DNA from 4 places in the Streptomyces sp. NPDC006655 genome. Region 4 is predicted to be linked to each of the others. Evidence: riboswitches for the same ligand, from Rfam matches in the RefSeq annotation. Region 4 holds a riboswitch; each other region holds the start of a gene.

The links. Region 4 has a riboswitch for cyclic di-AMP ahead of AB0958_RS10790 (transglycosylase family protein). Riboswitches for the same ligand answer to the same signal wherever they lie in the genome.
Region 1: linked by a shared signal. The riboswitch ahead of AB0958_RS17715 (M23 family metallopeptidase) and the one ahead of AB0958_RS10790 (transglycosylase family protein) in region 4 are both predicted to bind cyclic di-AMP.
Region 2: linked by a shared signal. The riboswitch ahead of AB0958_RS11805 (transglycosylase SLT domain-containing protein) and the one ahead of AB0958_RS10790 (transglycosylase family protein) in region 4 are both predicted to bind cyclic di-AMP.
Region 3: linked by a shared signal. The riboswitch ahead of AB0958_RS29960 (LysM peptidoglycan-binding domain-containing M23 family metallopeptidase) and the one ahead of AB0958_RS10790 (transglycosylase family protein) in region 4 are both predicted to bind cyclic di-AMP.

Annotation. Positions count from the first base shown of each region.
Region 1 covers NZ_JBEYJU010000027.1:2,730-7,912, reverse strand. Annotated here, with positions in the region: gene AB0958_RS17725 (HPr family phosphocarrier protein) at 1-32, shown strand, start outside; gene AB0958_RS17720 (GntR family transcriptional regulator) at 304-999, opposite strand; gene AB0958_RS17715 (M23 family metallopeptidase) at 1,192-1,947, opposite strand; cyclic di-AMP (ydaO/yuaA leader) riboswitch at 1,960-2,123, opposite strand; gene AB0958_RS17710 (pitrilysin family protein) at 2,315-3,703, opposite strand; gene AB0958_RS17705 (pitrilysin family protein) at 3,700-5,094, opposite strand.
Region 2 covers NZ_JBEYJU010000015.1:59,715-64,897, forward strand. Annotated here, with positions in the region: gene AB0958_RS11795 (ATP-grasp domain-containing protein) at 1-925, shown strand, start outside; gene AB0958_RS11800 (HAD family hydrolase) at 1,209-2,015, shown strand; gene AB0958_RS11805 (transglycosylase SLT domain-containing protein) at 2,031-2,513, opposite strand; cyclic di-AMP (ydaO/yuaA leader) riboswitch at 2,517-2,713, opposite strand; gene AB0958_RS11810 (polyprenyl synthetase family protein) at 3,457-4,467, shown strand; gene AB0958_RS11815 (DUF2092 domain-containing protein) at 4,875-5,183, shown strand, end outside.
Region 3 covers NZ_JBEYJU010000063.1:619-5,801, forward strand. Annotated here, with positions in the region: gene AB0958_RS29950 (tyrosine-protein phosphatase) at 1-324, opposite strand, end outside; gene AB0958_RS29955 (alpha-galactosidase) at 500-2,584, shown strand; cyclic di-AMP (ydaO/yuaA leader) riboswitch at 2,891-3,052, shown strand; gene AB0958_RS29960 (LysM peptidoglycan-binding domain-containing M23 family metallopeptidase) at 3,057-4,019, shown strand; gene AB0958_RS29965 (SGNH/GDSL hydrolase family protein) at 4,240-5,025, shown strand; gene AB0958_RS29970 (TetR/AcrR family transcriptional regulator) at 5,077-5,183, opposite strand, start outside.
Region 4 covers NZ_JBEYJU010000013.1:113,652-118,834, reverse strand. Annotated here, with positions in the region: gene eno (phosphopyruvate hydratase) at 1-618, opposite strand, end outside; gene AB0958_RS10790 (transglycosylase family protein) at 905-1,615, opposite strand; cyclic di-AMP (ydaO/yuaA leader) riboswitch at 1,619-1,823, opposite strand; gene AB0958_RS10785 (transglycosylase family protein) at 2,021-3,025, opposite strand; gene AB0958_RS10780 (cytochrome P450) at 3,195-4,466, opposite strand; gene AB0958_RS10775 (nucleoside triphosphate pyrophosphohydrolase) at 4,470-5,183, opposite strand, start outside.

The sequences.
Region 1 (5,183 bases), on a different contig from region 4:
AGGGCCTCGAGGAACTCCCCGAGACCGTCTGAGCACCGCAGCGCCCGCACGACCGGGGCCGCGCCACCCCTCCGGGGGCCGGCGCGGCCCCGCCCTTTTTCGCGCACGAAAGACACGCAGCCGGAATCAGCGGCACGCTTGAACAAGTGCGCGCCGCAATACGGGCGCGCTCGGCAGCGGCACCGGTAAACGTAAATAAGGGCACGCCTCGGAACGGGCACGCCTGGATAAAGGGCACAGCTGGATACGGGCACCGAAAAAACGGCCCCCGCGAATAGCACCTCTTTGTATACGGCGCCCGTGTTAATGCCGCACGCCCGACATGTTTACGGGATGTTGCGAAGTCCTCACAGGGTTCGCCCGTTCGGCGGCGCCGGGAAACCGGAGCCGGTGGAAGGCCGTGGAGCGCTCGGTGTGCAGCGCCGTCACCGCCCGGGCGCGCTCCCCGTCCCCGCGCGCCACCGCGTCCACGATCGCGCCGTGCTCCGCCCAGGACTCCACCGGGCTGACGGGCGCCTCCACCGTGTACATCCAGGCGATCTTGTGCCGCAACTGGGTGAGCGTCGCCGTCAGGGCGTGGCTGGCGGAGGCCTGGGCGAGCGTCTCGTGGAACCAGCCGCCCAGCGAGCGCAGGTCGTCGCTGTTGCCGGTCCTGGCCCGCTCCTGCCCCAGCCTGACCAGCCCGCGCAGCACCTTCAGGTGGGCCTCGGTGCGGCGCTGGGCGGCCCGCAGGGCGCCGAGCGGCTCCAGGAGCAGGCGCATCTCCAGCAGGTCGGCGGCCTCCTGCTCGGTCGGTTCGGCCACGCAAGCGCCCGCGTGCCGGCGGGTCACGACGAAGCCCTCGGCCTCCAGGGTGCGCAGCGCCTCGCGGACCGGGACGCGCGAGACGCCGTAGCGGCGGGCCAGGAGTTCCTCGGTGAGCCGGCTGCCGCGCTCGTGGACACCCGCGACGATGTCGTCCCGGATCGCCGTGCATACCGAGTGCGCCGGAATGCGCATGTCCGACCTCCGCCTTAATCCCCGTGAAACGCCGCCGAGTGACGCCGGTTCCGTGACTCTATTGCAATGCGCGGGAATTTCCGACGGGGGGCCGGAATCCATGAGTATTTTTTGGACAGCGGGGGCGCGAAAACGGCGAAAGCCCCGGCCGGCTGCCGGGGCTTCGCAGGATGTCACCGAAAAGGACGGACGTCAGACGTTCACACCGTGCTTGCGGAGGTAGGCGACCGGGTCGACGTCGGAGCCGTACTCCGCGGTCGTACGGGCCTCGAAGTGGAGGTGGGGGCCGGTGGTGTTGCCGGTGGACCCGGAGAGGCCGATCTGCTGGCCCGGGGTCACCTGCTGCCCCACCGAGACACCGATGGACGACAGGTGGCCGTACTGGGTGTACATGCCGTCGGCCATCTTGATGACGATCTGGTTGCCGTACGCCCCGCCCCAGCCGGTGGAGACGACCGTGCCGGTGCCCACCGCGTGCACGACCGTGCCGGCGGCGGCGTGGAAGTCGATGCCGGTGTGGGAGCCGGAGGACCACAGGGAGCCGCCGGTCTTGTAGCCGGTGGAGACGTACGAGTCGCTGATCGGCGCGACGAAGGCGTTGAGGCGCTTGCGCTCGGCCTCCCGCGCGGCCCGTGCCTTGGCCTCGCGCTCCTTCTCGGCCCGCGCCGCGGCCTTCTCGCGCGCGGCCTGTTCGGCCGCCTTGCGCTCGGCCACCGCCTGCTGCGCGGCAGCCTGGGCGTCGACGTGCTCGGCGACCGAGTCGCTGACCGTGATGACCGGGGTGAGACCGGTCTGCTCGACGCTGTTCTCGGCGGCGAGCGCCGGGGCGGCGGAGACGGTGCCGATGACGCCGGTGGTGGTGAGGGCCGCGATGCCGGCGGCCTGCGCGGTGGTGCGCTTCACCCGGCCGGGACGACGGTGCTTCCCGGAGGCGCACATGAACGCCATGTAGAGGCTGGTCCTTTCCTTCCCTCTCGCCTACCGGGTTAGCTGACGGGTTCGGAGCAGGAAGGTCTCCTACGGACCCCCTCGCGACACGCGCGGGCGCCCGATTCACCCCAGGGACTGCGTGGGTCCCCGGCTCCCCTGGCTCGCGCCGTACGGGGACTCGGCGATGGCTGTCCGGTGCCGCGGGTGCGGCGCGGTGCCTGACGGACAGCCCGAAGGAACCTACGGCGGCGTTCTTTCAAGACTCAAACCGATCGCGGCTTTTGTAGCGCATCCCACAGGGCAGACAGGCAACCTCCGCCCCAATTCGGACATACGAGAGCCCTGGTGGCCGACGGCCGCCAGGGCTCCGCACGCGTGCGTGGAGCTACTCCGCCGCGACGACGGTCACTTCGCCGATGCCGAGGGCCTCGACGGGTTCCCTGATCTGCGCCGCGTCGCCGACGAGGACCGTCACCAGGCGGTCCACCGGGAAGGCGTTCACGACCGCCGCGGTGGCCTCCACGGTGCCGGTGGCGGCCAGTTGCCGGTAGAGCGTGGCCTGGAAGTCGTCGGGCAGGTGCTGCTCGACCTGGTCGGCGAGGGTGCCTGCGACGGCCGCCGCCGTCTCGTACTTGAGCGGCGCCACACCGACGAGGTTCTGCACGGCGACGTCGCGCTCGGCGTCGGTGAGGCCCTCGGCGGCGAGGGTGCGCAGCACCGTCCACAGGTCGTCGAGGGCGGGCCCGGTGTTCGGGGTGTCCACGGAACCGCTGATGGCCAGCAGGGAGGCACCGGTGCCGTCGGGGGCGGAGCGCAGCACCTGCCCGAAGGAGCGGACGCCGTACGTGTAGCCCTTCTCCTCGCGCAGCACGCGGTCCAGGCGCGAGGTGAGGGTGCCGCCCAGGCAGTAGGTGCCGAGCACCTGGGCGGGCCAGACCCGGTCGTGCCGGTCCGGGCCGACGCGGCCGATGAGCAGCTGGGTCTGGACGGCACCGGGGCGGTCCACGACGACGACCCGTCCGGTGTCGTCGGCGGTCACCGGCGGCACCGGCCGGGGCTCGGCGGTGGAGCCGGTCCAGGCGCCCAGGGTGTCGCCGAGCAGCGCGTCCAGGTCGATGCCGGTCAGGTCGCCGACGACGACCGCGGTGGCGGTGACGGGGCGTACGTGGCGGTCGTAGAACGCTCGTACGGCGGCGGCGTCGATCTTCTCGACGGTGTCCTCGGTGCCCTGGCGCGGGCGGGACATCCGCGCGGTCGCCGGAAACAGCTCCTTGTAGAGCTGCTTGGCGGCCCGGCGGCTGGGGTTGGCCAGCTCGTGCGGGATCTCGTCGAGACGGTTGCGGACCAGCCGCTCGACCTCGCTGTCGGCGAAGGCGGGCGCCCTGAGGGCGTCGGAGAGCAGTCCGAGGCCCTTGGCGAGACGGGAGGCCGGGACCTCCAGGCTGATGCGGACGCCGGGGTGGTCGGCGTGCGCGTCGAGGGTCGCCCCGGCCCGCTCCAGCTCGGCGGCGTAGTCCTCGGCGGAATGCCGGTCGGTGCCCTCGGAGAAGGCCCGCGCCATGATCGTGGCGACACCGTCCAGGCCGGCCGGTTCGGCGTCCAGAGGCGCGTCCAGGAGCACCTCCACGGCGACGACCTGCTGGCCGGGGCGGTGGCAGCGGAGCACGGTCAGGCCGTTGTCCAGGGTGGTGCGCTCGGGGGCGGGGAAGGCCCACGGCCTGGCCTCGCCCGGCTGCGGCTGGGGATGGAAGTCCATGCTGGCGAGCTCGGTCACTTGGCCGTCTCCTCATCGTTGTCGCCGGCCTCGACCGTGGCCTCGGCCTCGGGGTCCTCGGGCACGTCGGCGTCCTCGACCGCCTCCGGGGACTTGGGCTCGTAGACGAGCACCGCGCGGTTGTCGGGGCGCAGCCGGGCCTTGGCGACCTCCTGGACCTCCTCGGGGGTGATCTGGAGGACGCGCTGGACGGCGGTCAGGGCGAGCTGCGGGTCGCCGAACAGGACGGCGAACCGGCACAGTTCGTCGGCGCGGCCGGCCACGGTGCCGAGCCGGTCCAGCCACTCGCGCTCCAACTGGGCCTGGGCGCGCTCCATCTCCTCGGGCGTGGGGCCCTCCTCGGCGAACCGGGCGAGCTCCTCGTCGATGGCGGCCTCGATGACCGGCACCTCGACGTCACCGGAGGTCTTCACGTCCAGCCAGCCCAGGGACGGCGCGCCGGCGAGCCGCAGCAGGCCGAAGCCGGCCGCGACGGCCGTGCGGTCGCGTCGCACCAGGCGGTTGTAGAGGCGGGAGGACTCACCGCCGCCGAGGACGGTCAGGGCCAGGTCGGCCGCGTCGGACGCGCGCGTGCCGTCCTCGGGGAGCCGGTACGCGGCCATCAGCGCCCGCGCGGGTACCTCCTCGACGACGACCTCGCGCAGCTGCCCGCCCATGATCTCGGGCAGCGCGCCGTCGCGCGGGGTGGGCTTGCCGTCGTGCGCCGGGATGGAACCGAAGTACTTCTCGATCCAGGCGAGCGTCTGCTGCGGGTCGATGTCGCCGACGACCGACAGGACGGCGTTGTTGGGCGCGTAGTAGGTGCGGAAGAACGCGCGGGCGTCCTCCAGGGTGGCCGCGTCCAGGTCCGCCATCGAGCCGATCGGCGTGTGGTGGTAGGGGTGGCCCTCCGGGTAGGCGAGGGCGGTCAGCCTCTCGAACGCCGTGCCGTAGGGGACGTTGTCGTAGCGCTGGCGGCGCTCGTTCTTCACGACGTCGCGCTGGTTCTCCATCGACTCGTCGTCCAGGGCTGCGAGCAGCGAGCCCATGCGGTCGGCCTCCAGCCAGAGGGCGAGCTCCAGCTGGTGGGCGGGCATGGTCTCGAAGTAGTTGGTGCGCTCGAAGCTCGTGGTGCCGTTGAGCGAGCCGCCGGCGCCCTGGACGAGCTCGAAGTGGCCGTTGCCCTTCACCTGGGCGGAGCCCTGGAACATCAGGTGCTCGAAAAGGTGAGCCAGGCCGGTACGGCCCTTGACTTCGTGCCGGGAACCGACGTCGTACCAGAGGCAGACCGCCGCGACCGGGGTCAGGTGGTCCTCGGAGAGCACCACGCGCAGACCGTTGGCCAAGCGGTGCTCGGTCGCTGTCAGGCCTCCGGAGCCTGTCTCGGCCGTGGTCGTGTGACCCATGGGCATGTACGTCCCTTCGCTCGCGGAAGCGGTCTCGAACCGCGGTTTTTCTGCCGGTCCTGCCACTGTATGCAAGCGGGCGGGGACCCGGCGAA
Region 2 (5,183 bases), on a different contig from region 4:
GCTCGGCGACCGTTTCCTCTTCCCACGGGTGGAGCCCGGGCTGCCGCGTCGGCTGGCCAGCAAGCAGGGACTGCACGACCTGTGCGTGGAGCACGGCGTTCCCAGTCCGGAGGCCGCCTTCCCGCAGTCGTACGACGAGATCGTCGACTTCGCGGACAAGGCGCGCTTCCCGATCGTGGCCAAGAACCGGGAGGCGTTCGTCCGGCGCAAACAACCCGCCGTCAACGGCACGACACGGATCGCCACCCGCGAGGGACTGCTCGCCCTCGCCCGTGACTGGGGCACCCGTCCGGGTGTCATCCTCCAGGAGTACCTGCCGCGGGAGGAGGCCGAGGACTGGATCGTGCACGCCTACTTCGACGCCGACTCCACTCCGCGCGCGCTGTTCACCGGGGTGAAGGTGCGTTCCTGGCCACCGCACGCGGGCATGACCGCGAACGCCTACGTCGTGGACAACCCGGAACTCGCGGACCTCGCCGCGCGTTTCATCAAACAGATCGGCTTCACCGGCGTCATCGACCTCGACCTGCGCTTCGACCGTCGCGACGGGCAGTACAAGCTGCTCGACTTCAACCCGCGCATGGGCGCCCAGTTCCGGCTCTTCGAGAGCGACACGGGCGTGGACGTGGTCCGCGCCATGCACCTGGATCTGACCGGTCGCCGCGTTCCGGAGGGGGAACAGCGCGCCGGCCACCGGTACGTCGTGGAGAACATCGACCTGCCCGCCCTCCTGGCCTACCGCCGCAGCGGCTATACGACGCCGCACGCGCCCGGGCGGCCGAGCGGAACCGAGCTGGCCTGGCTGGCGGGTGACGACCCGCTGCCGTTCGTCACGATGCTCGCGCGGTTCGTGCGCCCTGGGGCGAAGCACCTTTACCAGATGTGGCGGACCAACCGGCGCGGCTCCAGCACCTCCGGGAGGTAGGCGCCACGTTCCGGCGCGCCGGACCCGAGATTCGCCCTGACGCTCGCCGCGCCGACGTCCAGTACGGCGGCGGCACCGTCCCCGTCGAACCGGAGTCCTATCCGCGGGCGCGCCCTGCCCGGATCCGGCAGGTGCCTTCCGGCCTGGTCCTGACGCCCGGCGCTGTGACCGGTCGCCACGTCACCGTCCCTACTGACGGCGCATCATCACCGAAGCGGCGGGCGCCACTTGAGGCCGAAACGCACACTGAGTCCCAGGGGCGTGCTGTCCGTATTCTCTGATCATGGTCGCACCTTCCCCGTACTCTCTGATCGCCACCGACCTGGACGGCACGCTGCTGCGTGCCGACGACACCCTGTCGGACCGGTCGCTCGCCGCCCTGGCGCGGGCCGGCCGGGCCGGCGCCACGCACCTGGTGGTGACCGGCCGCCCCGCGCCGAGAGTGCGCCCGCTCCTCGACGACCTCGGCTGCACGGGGCTCGCGGTCTGCGGCCAGGGCGCACAGGTGTACGACGCCGGCACGCACCGTCTGCTGTGGTCGGTCACCCTGGACCGGGAACTGGCGGAGACCGCGCTCGGCAAGATCGAGGCCGAGGTCGGCCAGGTGTACGCGGCGGTCGACCAGGACGGCGTGGACGGGCTCACGCTCATCGAACCGGGCTACCTGATGCCCCACCCCACGCTGCCCGCGCTGCGCGTGGACCGGCGTGACGACCTGTGGTGCGCGCCCATCAGCAAGGTGTTGCTGCGCCACCACACCCTGTCCGACGACGAACTGGCGGCGACCGCCCGCGCGGTGGTGGGTTCACTGGCGACGGTCACCATGTCGGGGCCGGGGACGGTGGAGCTCCAGCCGTGCGGGGTGACCAAGGCGACCGGGCTGGCGCTGGCCGCCGACCACCTGGGGCTGTGCCCCGAACGGGCCATCGCCTTCGGTGACATGCCCAACGACGTTCCGATGTTCGACTGGGCGGCCTACGGAGTGGCCATGGCCAACGCTCACCCCGAGCTTCAGGCCAGGGCCGACGAGATCACCACGTCCAACGAGGACGACGGCATCGCCGTCGTCCTCGAGAGGCTCTTCGTCTGATGCGGGGCGCGCCGGTCAGTACGCGCCGTGGACGTTGTCGATCGAGCCGTACCGCGCGGCGGCGTAGTTGCAGGCGGCGGTGATGTTGGCGACCGGGTCGTAGATGTCGAAGGACGTGCCCGCCACGTGGTAGGCGTTGAACGTCGGGTCGATCACCTGGAGCAGGCCCTTGGACGGGATGCCGGCGGCCGCGTTGGAGTCCCAGAGGTTGATGGCCCGCGGGTTGCCGGACGACTCGCGGATCACGTTGCGGTAGATGCCGTTGTACGAGCCCGGGATGCCCTTCTGGGCCATGATCGCGAGCGACTCGCGGATCCAGCCGTCGAGGTTGTTCGGGTACCCGGCGGGCGTCGTCGAGGCCGTGATGGCGGTGGCGGGGGTGGCGGCGGAGGCGTCGGCCGCGCCGATGAGCGAAAGGGCGAGTACGGCGGCGCCGGTACCGACGACGGCGAGCGTGCGGGCGATGCGGGAGCGGCGGGGCTGGGCGGCAGCAGGCATGGCGAAGTTCCTCTCCGTCGCCTGCGAGGTGAGCTGTCGGGTTCGGGCTCGGGGAGTGCCCGGTCGCGTCACCCGAAGGCGTTGCGACTTCACCCCTAGCCGGTCCGGGACGGCGTCCGTCGATGACGGCGCCGCCCGGTCCGGCGACTTACCTGGGTCCCCCGCTCCTGCCGTGCGAATGAACTCGTCGATGGGTTAGGACGGGCGGCGGCAGGATTCGGCGTCCGCCCGGCGAGCGGGAACGTATGCGAGAGCACATGTCCGGAACAAGGGGTGGATTCACACAACAAACCGATTGACCTTGATCTGAGGCGTATGAGGCACTTGATCCTTTGCGGTCGCCAAGCCTCAACTGGCGCACAGGGAAAGGCGGGGGAGAGTGACTGGCGGCATGAGGGGCATAGGTGCGCGAGTGACCTACTTCACGAAACCGCAATCACGGCAAAAGGGGCATGAGGGATTAGCTGAGTGCGCCCGTGTCGCTCTGGATTTCAGAGATTGTCCCAATTGTCTTACTGAGCGGAATTAGGGCTCTGGGGTGCTAATAGGCCATTAGGGCACCATTAGTCTTTTTTGCTCCGCGGATTGACGGCCGGCCGGGCCAAGGCCGCGCGGGGCGCCACGAATTGCCGAGCGGTGACGTGGGTGCTCCTGGTCACCAGGAGAGGGTGCGTCCAGGTGGGTGACATCGGCCGGGTGATGGTTCAGGGAGTGGCGTATGCCCCGTTTCGGTACAAGAGGCTGCTGATCCTTCCAAGTCGGTAGATGTCACGTCATATCATATGATCAAAAACATACCGGTCGTGATCCGATGGCGCCCGGGGTGTAACCGTGGGCGCCATCGGTGATCGAAACCTGACCGGATACGCTGACTTGAGTGATGGCAGCGACCTATCGACAAACCGTGTAATCGCCAGTGGACACCAGCAGACAGGAGACCCTCGTGACCGTCGTCGGGCCGTTCGGGCTGAACGTGCGGGACCAGGCTCTGGAAGCCGATGTCCAGGCTGGATTGGCGGCTGTCGAGGAAGGCCTGCTAGAGGCCACCAAGAGCGAGGTCCCCTTCATCACGGAGGCCGCGCAGCACCTCGTACGGGCCGGCGGCAAGCGGTTCCGGCCGCTGCTGGTGATGCTCGCCGCGCAGTTCGGCGACCCCTACGCACCGGGTGTCGTGCCGTCGGCCGTCGGTGTCGAGCTGACCCACCTCGCCACCCTGTACCACGACGACGTCATGGACGAGGCCTCCGTGCGGCGCGGTGTGGACAGCGCCAACACCCGCTGGGGCAACTCCGTCGCCGTCCTCACCGGCGACTTCCTGTTCGCGCGCGCCTCGCAGATCCTCGCCGACCTCGGGCCCGAGGCGGTCCGCGTCCAGGCCCTCGCGTTCGAGCGGCTGGTGACCGGCCAGATCCTGGAGACGGCGGGGCCTTCCGACGGGCGCGACCCGGTCGACCACTACCTCGACGTCCTCGGCGGCAAGACGGGCTCGCTGGTGGCGGTCTCCTGCCGTTTCGGCGCGATGATGTCCGGCGCCGACGAGACGGTCGTGGACGTCCTCACCCAGTACGGCGAACGACTCGGAGTCGCCTTCCAGCTCGCCGACGACGTCCTCGACATCGCCTCCGACTCGCACGAGTCCGGCAAGACCCCGGGCACGGACCTCCGCGAGGGTGTTCCCACCCTCCCCGTGCTGCGGCTGCGGGAGCGGGCGGCCCGGCTGGGGCTGGCCGAGGACATCGCGCTGTGCGAGCTGCTGGACTCCGACCTCACGGACGACGCCCGGCACGCGCAGGCGCTCGCCGCGCTGCGGGTGAACCCGGCACTGGAGGAGGCGCGCCGGGACGCCGTCCGGTACGCCGAGGAGGCGCGGGCCGCGCTCGCACCGCTGCCCGACTGCGGCCCGAAGTCGACGCTGATCGAGCTGTGCGACGCGGTGGTGCACCGGGCCGGCTAAGCCCGGCACCCTTCGGCCTGTGCGGACCCTTCGGCCTGTGCGGACCCTTCGGCCTGTGCGGACCCTTCGGCCCGTGTGGACCCTTCGGTTCTGCCCGTGGACCGGGCCTGCCCGAGACCCGACGGCACCTGTCACCGCCTGCCACCCCCTGGGCCGCACCGGTCTCCGGCATCCCGCAGGGGGCGTCCGCACCGTTCGACCCCTACGGGTCGGTGGAGGCGTCGGCCCCCTCATGTCATACCGCAGTCGTACGCGGAGTTGGCTCCCCGGTCTGACGCCTGAACGCCTCCGATTTGGTGAGATGGAAACCACGGAAATCACCACCGCTCACCGATTCGGGTGAGAATGGCGGCTCAGGGTGGGACACGTGCGAGACGGCCGCCGCCGACGACGGAGGTAAGGCACACATGGCACCGTACGAATCCGACGACAGCGCGAGGATCGCGCAGGCCGACGACGAGCGGCGCGCCGAGCGGCGGCGCAAGGCCGCGCGGTACGTCGTACCGGCCACGGTGGTGGGGGTGGCCGCGGCCACGATCGGCCTGGTCCCGGCGCTCGCCGACTCCGGTGACCCCAACCTGCCGAAGATCAGCGCGCAGGAACTCATCGACAAGATCGCCAAGTCGGACGTGCAGCAGCTGTCCGGCACTGTGAAGATCAGCACCGACCTCGGTCTGCCCGACCTCGGCGGCCTGGAGAGCAGCCTGATGTCCGGC
Region 3 (5,183 bases), on a different contig from region 4:
GATGTCACCCTCGCGGACCATCGTCCAGAACTCGGCGCCGTGCGCCGGATCGCTCAGCGGCAGGTTCACGTACCGCACGCCGGGCAGCTCGACGTCCGGCCCCTCCAGCTTCTGGTCCGCCGCGTTGCGGAAGTCGAAGATCGTGTGCAGCCCGAGGGAGGCGAGGAACTCCGCGTCCTGCTCGGTCGCGTGCGCGAGGTGCCCGCTGCGGAACAGCACGCCGTGCCGCACCCGGCGCCCGTCCACGGTCGGCAGGCCGCCCACGTCACGGAAGTTGCGCACACCGGCCAGCTCGGGCTCGGTGGACGGGACCTGCTGCGTCACGGGGGCTCCTCCCGGCCGGCCCCGTCGGCGCGGCTCGTCGACGGGCACTGCGTCGACCATACGACATCGGTTTCCACAGGCAATGAGTTGTCCACAGACGTTGCCTCCGGGGCCTGCGGCCCTTGATGATGTTGGGGCTTGAGCGGATCTGTTGGCACCTGTGTGAGGTTTCTCGATGGTGGACATCGCCGAAAACGGTCGTACCTGGCTCCTGTCGGGCCCCGGCAGCAGCTACGCGCTGCATCTGACGGAGGCCGGCGAACTGCTTCACCTGCATTGGGGGCCCCGCATCCGGCTCGCCGACGCCGAGTCCCTCAGCCCCCGGGTGCTGCCCGGCTACTGGCCCTTCGAGTCCCCGCTCGACGGCCGTGAGGAGTACCCCGTCGAGGGCGGCCCCCGCTTCGTACGCCCCGCGCTGTCGGTGCGCACTGAAGAGCGCCGCGGCACGGAGTGGGCCTTCGAGTCGTACGAGACGGCGGGCGACGCCGGCGACGAGGAACTGCGCCTGCGCTTCCGGGACGACGGGATCGTGATCACCCTGCACTACCGGATGCGCGGCGACGTCGTCGAGCGCTGGGTGACCGTCGGCAACGAGGGGCACGCGCCCGTGGAACTGCTGCGCGCCGACGCGGCGACCTGGACGCTGCCCGACCGCGAGGGCTGGCGGCTCTCCCAGCTGCACGGCCGCTGGGCCGCCGAGTCCCGGCTGGTCAGCACCCCGCTCACATACGGCGAGAAGGTCATCGGCAGCCGTCGCGGCCACACCGGCCACCAGCACCTGCCCTGGGTCGCCCTGGACACCGACGCCACCGAGGACCACGGGGAGGTCTGGGGCTGCGCCCTCGGCTGGTCCGGGTCCTGGCGGATCGCCGTCGCCCAGCTCCCCGACGCGCGCGTGCAGATCACCGGCGGCGCCGGCTACGACGACTCGGGCCTGCTGATGCTGGCCGAGGGCGAGTCGTACACCAGTCCCGTGTTCGCGGCCCTGTGGTCCGACGGCGGCTTCGGCGGGGCGAGCCGTGCCTGGCACGCCTACCAGCGGGCGCACGTCATCCCCGACGCGGACCGGGACCGGCCGGTGCTGTTCAACTCGTGGGAGGCGACCACCTTCGACATCTCCGAGGAGCAGCAGGCCACCCTCGCCCGGCGGGCCGCCGCGATCGGCGTCGAGCTGTTCGTGGTGGACGACGGCTGGTTCGGCGCCCGCACCTCCGACCGCGCCGGCCTCGGCGACTGGACGCCCAACCCGGACCGGTTCCCGAAGGGTCTGGGGCCCCTCGCCGAGTACGTGCACGCGCTCGGCATGCAGTTCGGCATCTGGGTCGAGCCCGAGATGGTCAACCCGGACAGCGAGCTGTACCGGGCGCACCCCGACTGGGTGCAGTACCAGCAGGGCCGGAAGCGGACGGAGCTGCGCAACCAGCTCGTCCTCAACCTCGCCCGCGAGGACGTCCGGGAGTACCTCTGGGAGCAGCTCGACGCCCTGCTGTCCAGCGCGCCCATCGACTACGTCAAGTGGGACTTCAACCGCTGCTTCACCGACGCGGGCTGGCCGGGCGAGCCCTACCCGCAGCGCCTGTGGGTGGACCACGTGCGCGGTCTGTACGCCCTGCTCGACCGGATCCGCGCGGCCCACCCGGACGTCGCCATCGAGTCCTGCTCCGGCGGCGGCGGCCGGATCGACCTCGGCATCATGAGCCGTACCGACGAGGTGTGGACCTCCGACAACACGGACCCGCTGGACCGGCTCGCCATCCAGCACGGCTTCAGTCAGATCCACCCCGCCCGGGTGATGTCCGCCTGGGTCACCGACAGTCCGAACCACCAGCTCAACGGCCGGGTCAGCTCGCTGCGTTTCCGGTTCGTCAGCTCCATGGCCGGGGCGCTCGGGGTCGGCGGCGACCTCTCGAAGTGGACCGAGGAGGAACTCTCCGAGGCCGGCCACTGGGTGGAGCTCTACAAGGAGATCCGGCCGCTGGTGCAGCGCGGCGAGCAGTTCCGGCTGCGGCCGCCGGCCGGCGGACTCAGTGCGGTGCAGTACACGCTCGGCGACGAGACCGCCGTCCTCGCCTGGCTCCAGGCGCAGAGCTACGGCGAGCCGGTGCCGGCGCTCCGGCTCAAGGGTCTCGACCCGGAGGCGTCGTACGAATGCCGCGAAACGGGCGAAGTGCACCGAGGGGCCGTCCTGTTGCACCACGGGCTGCACGCGGGGCTCAAGGGCGACCTGGATGCCACGGTCATCCGACTCCGCCGCATCTGATCCTTCTGTCCGAATTGGCGCTTTAATTGCAACTCGCTCTGGAATATGGGGACGTGGCGTGACGTGCGTGAGGAGCGTCATATTCGTGACCGACCGTCGCGCGTCATGTCCACGTAATGGAGGCGCTTCGCAAGGGATTTACGGGACCGGGAAAGGTCGGAATTCACGGAGGGTGACCGGGAATTCCGGTAACGGATCAAGCGGAACCGGGAGGGCGGGAACCGTTCGCTTGTCCGGGTGCGTCCTGCTCGCTTACGTTCGCCACGCATCCGGACGGAACGCCGAATCCTGCCGCCGCCCGGAGTCCCCACACACTCACCCGTGCCCGGCAGGAGCGGGGGACCCACCAGGCAAGACCGCCTGTTCCGGTTCCCGGGACAGGCCAGGGGTGCAGTCACGCCTTCCGGCGTGGCCGGGCAGCTCCAGCCCGAACCCGACAGCTCACCTCGCAGGCGCCGGAGAGGAACGCGCCATGCCCGCGAGGGGTAAGCACCGCCGCCCGAAGACCCAGCGTCTCACCCGTTCGATGGCCGTCGCTGGAACCGGCGGCGCCGCGCTGGCCCTGCCGCTCATGGGGGCCACCGGCGCCCACGCGGCCACCGCGCAGTCCGTCTCCGCGAAGGCCCCGCAGTCGCTGCCGGCCGTCGCCGAGGCGGCGCCGGAGAAGGCGACCGTGCGGACGTCCGCCGCCGGGCTTTCCGCGCAGCGCACGTACACCGTGGTGCCCGGCGACTGCCTCTCGGAGATCGCGCGTGACCAGCACATCAGCGGGGGCTGGCACCGGCTCTACGCCGACAACCGGCGGGCCGTCGGCGACAACCCCTCGCTGATCCACCCCGGCCTCGAACTCGGGCTCGGTGGCCGCGGCGCCACGACGACTGGTGCCACGACGACCGGTGCCACGACGACCGGTGCCGCGGACTCCGGAGCCCGGCCCGAGGCGCAGTCCTCCACCTCGTCCTCTGCGGCCACCCCGTCCGTGCCGTCCACCCCGTCCACCCCGGACGCCTCGACGGCGGCCGCCTCCGGGTACGTCCTCCCGGTCAGCGGCGCCACCGTCGGCACCGGCTACCACGTGCCGGGCTCCATGTGGTCCAGCGGGTACCACACCGGCGTCGACTTCGTCGTGCCCACCGGCACCCCCGTCAAGGCCGTCGGCGCGGGCACGGTCGTCACGGCCGGCTGGGGCGGCGCCTACGGCAACCAGGTCGTCATCCGGCTCGCCGACGGTCACTACGCGCAGTACGGCCACCTCTCCGCGCTCTCCGTCTCGGTCGGCCAGACCGTGACCGCGGGCCAGCAGGTCGGCCTCTCCGGCGCGACCGGCAACGTGACCGGCCCGCACCTGCACTTCGAGATCCGTACCACCCCCGACTACGGCTCGGACGTGGACCCGGTCGCCTACCTCCGCTCGAAGGGCCTCGCCGTCGGCTGAGGGGCCCCACCGGTCCGACACGCACTCCGAGGGCCGGACCCACGAGTCCGGGGATCATCCCGTCAACGTCGCTGACCAGGCCCTTATTCCTGGCTTGGCACAGTATTTAAAAGTGTCTTATCTCACCGATCGTCAACCCCTTATTACGGTCGCGTAGGTCACAGTCAAAGGTGAATCATGATCCGATGTGGCAGACGATTCGAAGAGTGACAACGCATCAGTGATCGGGTCGTACGTGGCGCTGGGGGACAGCTTCAGCGAGGGCGTCGGCGACCCGGGCCCCGACGGGTCGTTCGTCGGCTGGGCCGACCGGTTCGCGGTACTGCTGTCGGACCGGCGCCCCGAGGGCGACTTCGAGTACACCAACCTCGCCGTACGCGGGAAACTGCTCGACCAGATCGTGGCGGACCAGGTGCCCAAGGCCCTGGAACTCGCCCCGGACCTGGTCTCCTTCTGCGCCGGCGGCAACGACATCATCCGCCCCGGCACGGACCCGGACGAGGTGGCCGAGCGGTTCGAGCGGGCCGTGGTCCGGCTGACCGGGGCCATCGGTACGGTCATGGTGACCACCGGCTTCGACACCCGTAACGTGCCCGTCCTCAAACACCTGCGCGGCAAGATCGCCACCTACAACGGTCATGTGCGGGCGATCGCCGACCGGTACGGCTGCCCGGTGCTGGACCTGTGGTCCCTGAAGACCGTGCAGGACCGGCGGGCCTGGGACGACGACCGGCTGCACCTCTCTCCCGAGGGGCACACGCGCGTGGCGCTGCGGGCCGGTCAGGTGCTCGGCGTCGAGATCCCCGCGGACCCCGACCAGCCCTGGCCGCCGCTGCCGCCCCGCGGCACCCTCGAGATCCGTCGCGACGACGTGCACTGGGCCCGCGAGTACCTGGTCCCGTGGATCGGGCGACGGCTGCGCGGCGAGTCCTCGGGCGACCACGTCATGGCCAAGGGCGCGCTCTCGCCGGACGACATCAAGATGCGGATCGCCTCCGTGGCCTGAGGCGTGCGCCCGCGCGGCGGGCAAGGAGACGGCGGCTCTGGGGGGCCGCCCTCACCGCCCCGCGGGCAGCCCCAGTTCACGGGCCAGCGCCTCGTCGGCCCACTCCTGCGCTCGGGAGCGCGGTACGGCGCCCGGGTAGGAGGTGAGCTGGACGGCGA
Region 4 (5,183 bases):
GTCGCCGAGGCCGGTGGACAGACCCTTGGCCTTCAGGACCTTCTTGAGGGTGTGGTAGACCTCGGCACCCCAGCGCAGCGCCTCCGAGAAGGACTCCGCGCCGATCGGGGCGATCATGAACTCCTGGATGTCCACGTTGGAGTCCGCGTGCGAGCCGCCGTTGAGGATGTTCATCATCGGCACCGGCAGCAGGTGCGCGTTCGGGCCGCCCAGGTAGCGGAACAGCGGCAGGTCGGACGCCTCGGAGGCGGCGTGCGCGACGGCGAGGGAGACGCCGAGGATGGCGTTGGCGCCGAGCGAGCCCTTGTTGTCGGTGGCGTCCAGGTCGAACATCGCCTGGTCGATCAGGCGCTGCTCGGTGGCGTCGTAGCCGACCAGCTCCGGGCCGATCTGCTCGATCACGGCGAGGACGGCCTTCTCGACGCCCTTGCCGAGGTAGCGGTTGGGGTCGCCGTCACGGAGCTCGATGGCCTCGAAGGCGCCGGTGGAGGCGCCGGACGGGACGGCGGCACGACCCGTGCTGCCGTCGTCGAGGCCGACCTCGACCTCGACCGTGGGGTTGCCTCGGGAGTCCAGGATTTCCCGGGCTACGACGACGTCGATGGACGGCACGAGCATCTCCTTCTTGGGATGTGACGCTGGTTGTGCGGGGCGCACGCGGACCTGGTCGGCCCTTGCTCAGCCTTGCGACTAGAGCCTAACCGGCCCAGGGCCGTCAGCCGGTCGACCGACCGGCCCGTGGACACCCTGACGGTACTCATTGTTCATGCGCGGAACAAAGGGGGGTCCCGATGAAGAACGGGAGAAGAGCGGGTCAAGGAGCGCGACCGCAAAGAGAAACCCCGCTCCGGCGCGTTCGGGGGAAAACGCGCCGGAGCGGGGGCCCGTGGGGGACGGGGGTGCCTTACTTCAGGTGCAGCTGCTGACCCGGGTAGATGAAGTCGGCGTCGTCGACGATGTCCTTGTTCAGCTTGAACAGCGCCTGCCAGCCACCCTTCACCTTGTGCTTCTCGGCGATCGAGCTGAGGGTGTCACCCTTGACGACCTTGTACTCGCCGTCGCCCTTCTTGACCTTCTTGCCGGTCGGGGTGGTGACGGTCTTCTTGGCGGCCGGGCGCTCGGCGGAGCGGGAGGCCGTCTGGGTGTCGGTCGCACGGCTGCTCGTGCCGGCGCTGCCGCTGCTCGACGAGCCGCTGGAGCTGGAGCCGGACGAGCTGGAGCTGGAGCTGCCGCCGGTGTAGGCGGCGCCGGACAGGCCCTTGCCGCAGACCGGCCAGGCGCCCTTGCCCTGGGCGGCGAGGACCTTCTCGGCGATCTGGATCTGCTGCCCCTTGGTGGCCTGGTTGGCCTGCGGGGCGTAGGCGGTGCCGCCGTACGCGGCCCAGGTGGAGGCGGAGAACTGCAGACCGCCGTAGTAGCCGTTGCCGGTGTTGATGGACCAGTTGCCGCCGGACTCGCACTGGGCGACGGTGTCCCACTCGGAGGCGGTGGCGGCGGAGGCTCCGCCGGCTGCCATCAGCGGGGCGGCGACGGCGGCACCGGTGACGCCGGCGACGGCGATGGCGCGGACGGCCTTGGACGGACGACGGTGCTTGCCCTTGCCGGAAAACAGCATGGAAGATCCCCTCACCGACGCCTGCGAGGTGAGCTGTCGGGTTCGGGCCGGTTGAGTTGCCCGGCCGCACGGCCCGCTCTCGCGAGACGCGCGGCTCCACCCCTAGCCGGTTCCGGCGGCCTTTCGGCCGTGAGGCCCCTGAGGGCTCAACTGCCGGACCCGGCGCTTACCTTGGGTCCCCCGCTCCTGCCTACGGCGCTTGACGCGACGACTGTTCCCGGGCGGCCGCTGGCAGGACTCGGCGTTGCGACAGCCGGGGCTCGTGGTGACGAGCGGCCTTGACCGTAAACAGACGATCAGGCGAATTTCAAAGATGATCAGGGCTTCTGAGACTCATCCCACACTTTCACCAAAACGGACAATCGCCCCGAAGCAGGACGTCAACTCCCGCCGCTTTTGGCCCGTTTAGCTGTCGAGTTTCAGGGTCTGACCGGGGGCGATGTCGTTCGGGTCGGTGCCGATGTCCGCCTTGTTCGCCGCATAGAGCGCGCGCCACCCGCCGTCGAGGCCAAGGGAGTCGGCGATGGAGGCGAGGGTGTCGCCGTCGCGGACGGTGTAGGTGCCGGCGTCTGCGGAGGCATGACGGCCGGCGGACGCGACCTTCTGACCGTTTGTCACGGTTTCGTCCGCCGAGTCACCGCGGTGCTTGCCGCCACCGCTGACGGCGCCCGTGTCGACCAGGCTCCAAGAGCTGCCGGTCTGCCATGAATTGTCCGAGTCGTCACCGGCGTCCGGGATCACCGGGTTCTCGCTCGCCTTCGAGGGGGCGGAGGCGGAAGGCGTCGACCCCGCCGCCTTGCCGGCACCGTCGGACTTGCCGGGAACGGGCGCCTTGGAAGCGTCGCTCGCGCCGGAACTCGGAGCGGGGGACGCGGATTCGGCCCCGGAGCCCTTCGTCGCGGACGACGCGCCCGAGTCGCCGGAGTCGCTCGCGGAGGACGAGTCCGACAACCCGGAGGACGAGTCGACAGAACCGGAGGAACCGGACGAACCATCCGATCCGCCGAGGCCCGTGTCCACCTTCACCGAGGTGTCGTCCGACGAGAGCCCGGCCAGCAGGGCACAGGTCCGCCAGGGCTTGGTGCCCTGTTCCGCGAGTATCTTCTCGGCGACCGCGATCTGCTGCGAACGGCTCGCCTGGTCGGGCGTGGCGGCGTAGTCCGTACCGCCGTACTTGTCCCAGTCGTCCTGGGACATCTGCAGTCCGCCGTAGTAGCCGTTGCCGCTGTCCATGCTCCAGGAGCCGGCGCTCTCGCACTCGGCCACCTTGTCCCAGGTGGTGCCGTCGGCCGCGTTCGCGCTCGCCGCACCCAGCAGCGGGATGGCGATGGCGGAGCCGGTCACCCCCGCCGCGACGAGGAGAGCCGGAGCCTGACGGGGGCGACGGTGACGACCGTTCCCGGAGAGCATGCGGAAACCTTTCGAGCGACAGCGGTGACCTGCGCGACGGGTCCCGCAGGGGCGCCGCGCTGATGGGTGAACGTATCGGCAGACGATCACTTGTCACAAGTTAATGCCGCGCAGATCACGTGAAGATCACAGACTTGAGCGCTGGTCACCTTCGGTCCGTGGGGGTCCCTCACCCACCAGGTGTGAACTCCACGGGGAGCGTCCGCAGCCCGCGCATGATGAGCCCGCCACGCCACCGCAACTCCCGCTCTTCCGCGGCGAGTCGCAGGTCCGGAAGGCGGGTGAACAGGGTGGCGAGCGCGGTCTGCCCCTCCAGCCTGGCGAGTGGGGCGCCGAGGCAGTAGTGGATGCCGTGGCCGTACCCGAGGTGCTGGTTGTCCCGCCGTGAGAGGTCGAGCGTGTCTGGTTCGGCGAACCGCTCCGGGTCCCGGTCCGCGGCGGCGAGTACGACGAGGACCGGGTCGCCGGCCCCGATGTGCTGCCCGCCGATGACGAGCGGCTCGGTGGCGAACCGCCAGGTGGCCAGCTCCACCGGCCCGTCGAAGCGCAGCAGTTCCTCGACTCCGGTCTCCAGGAGGCCACGCTCTCCCGCGGCCAGGGAGTCCTGCAGGCGAGCCCGCTGCTCGGGGTGGGTGAGCAGGGCGTACGTGCCGTTGCCCACGAGGTTGACCGTGGTCTCGAAACCTGCGAACAGCAGGATGAAGGCCATGGCGGCGGCCTCGTTCTCGGTGAGGTGCTCGCCGTGGTCCGAGGCCCGGATGAGCCCGGAGATCAGGTCCTCCGCGGGGTCCGGCTCGGCGGGCAGCGCCTCCCGCTTGCGATGGATCAGCTCGGCCAGATACCCGCGCATCTTCTTCACGGACCGCGCGACACCGCCGCGGGGTCCCCCGCCGTGACGGATCATCATGCCCGCCCAGTCCCGGAAGTCGTCCTGGTCCTCGCGGGGGACGCCGAGCAGATCGCAGATGGCGTAGATGGGGAGCGGAAAGGCGAACTCGTGGATGAGGTCGGCGGATCCACGGTCCGCGAAGCCGTCGATGAGCCCGTCCGCCAGCTCCTGCACCCGGGGCGCGAACTCGGCCACCCGACGTGGTGTGAACGCCTTGCTGACCAGCCGCCGCAGCCGGGTGTGGTCCGGCGGGTCGATGTTCAGCAGGTGTGTCATCAACTCGGCCTTGCGCTCGCCGGGGATCCCGGTCTTGCCCTTGGCGTGCGCGGGCTCGTCGTGATGCGCCGGGTTCTTGCTGAGCCGCGGATCGGCGAGCGCCTGCCTGGCGTCGCCGTACCGCGTGACCAGCCAGGCCTCCACCCCGCTGGGCAGGGTGGCCCGGTGCACGGGGGCGTGCTCGCGGAGCCAGGCGTAGGCGGGATACGGATCGGTGGCGAACTCCCAGGTGAAGAGTTCCGGGGCGGTGGTGTCCCGAGGGGGCCGGCCGGTCACGCCTCAGTCCTGCCCCTCGGTCCGCCTGATCGCGTCCCGGTACGTGCGGGCCGCTGCTCTGAGGGCTGCTTCCGGGTCCACGCCCTCCGTCTCGGCGCGGGCGGCCAGGGCCAGGAGTTCGTAGCCGATGCCCTCGCCCGTCGGGAGGGGGACGTCCAGGCCCGCGGTGCGGACGCGGGAGGTGAGTTTGGCGGCGAGGGCGAGGCCGGGCTGGCCGAGGGGGACGCCGTCGGTCACCGACTTCCGCTGCTTCTCCGCCGCCTTGGTCCGCAGCCAGTGCTCCTTGACCTCCTCCGGCGTCGACGCGGTCTCGTCGCCGAAGACGTGCGGGTGGCGGTGGATGAGCTTGGCGACGATGCCGCCGGCCACGTCGTCCACCGAGAACGGGGCCTCGGGGTCCTCCTCCGCTATCCGTGCGTGGAAGACGACCTGGAGGAGGACGTCGCCCAGTTCCTCGCGCAGTTCGTCGCGGTCGCCGGCCTCGATCGCCTCGACCAGTTCGTAGGCCTCCTCGATGGCGTACTTCGCCAGGCCCTCGTGGGTCTTGCGGGAGGACCAGGGGCACTCCTCGCGGATGCGGTCCATGACCTGGACGAGGTCGAGCAGGCGGGCGCCCGGCAGGTCGTAGGAGGCGGGGAGCAGCTCCAGCTCGGGCATCCGGACCCGGCCGGAGCCGGCGAGGCGGGCCAGGCCGTCGGTGAGAGCGGGTTCGCCCTC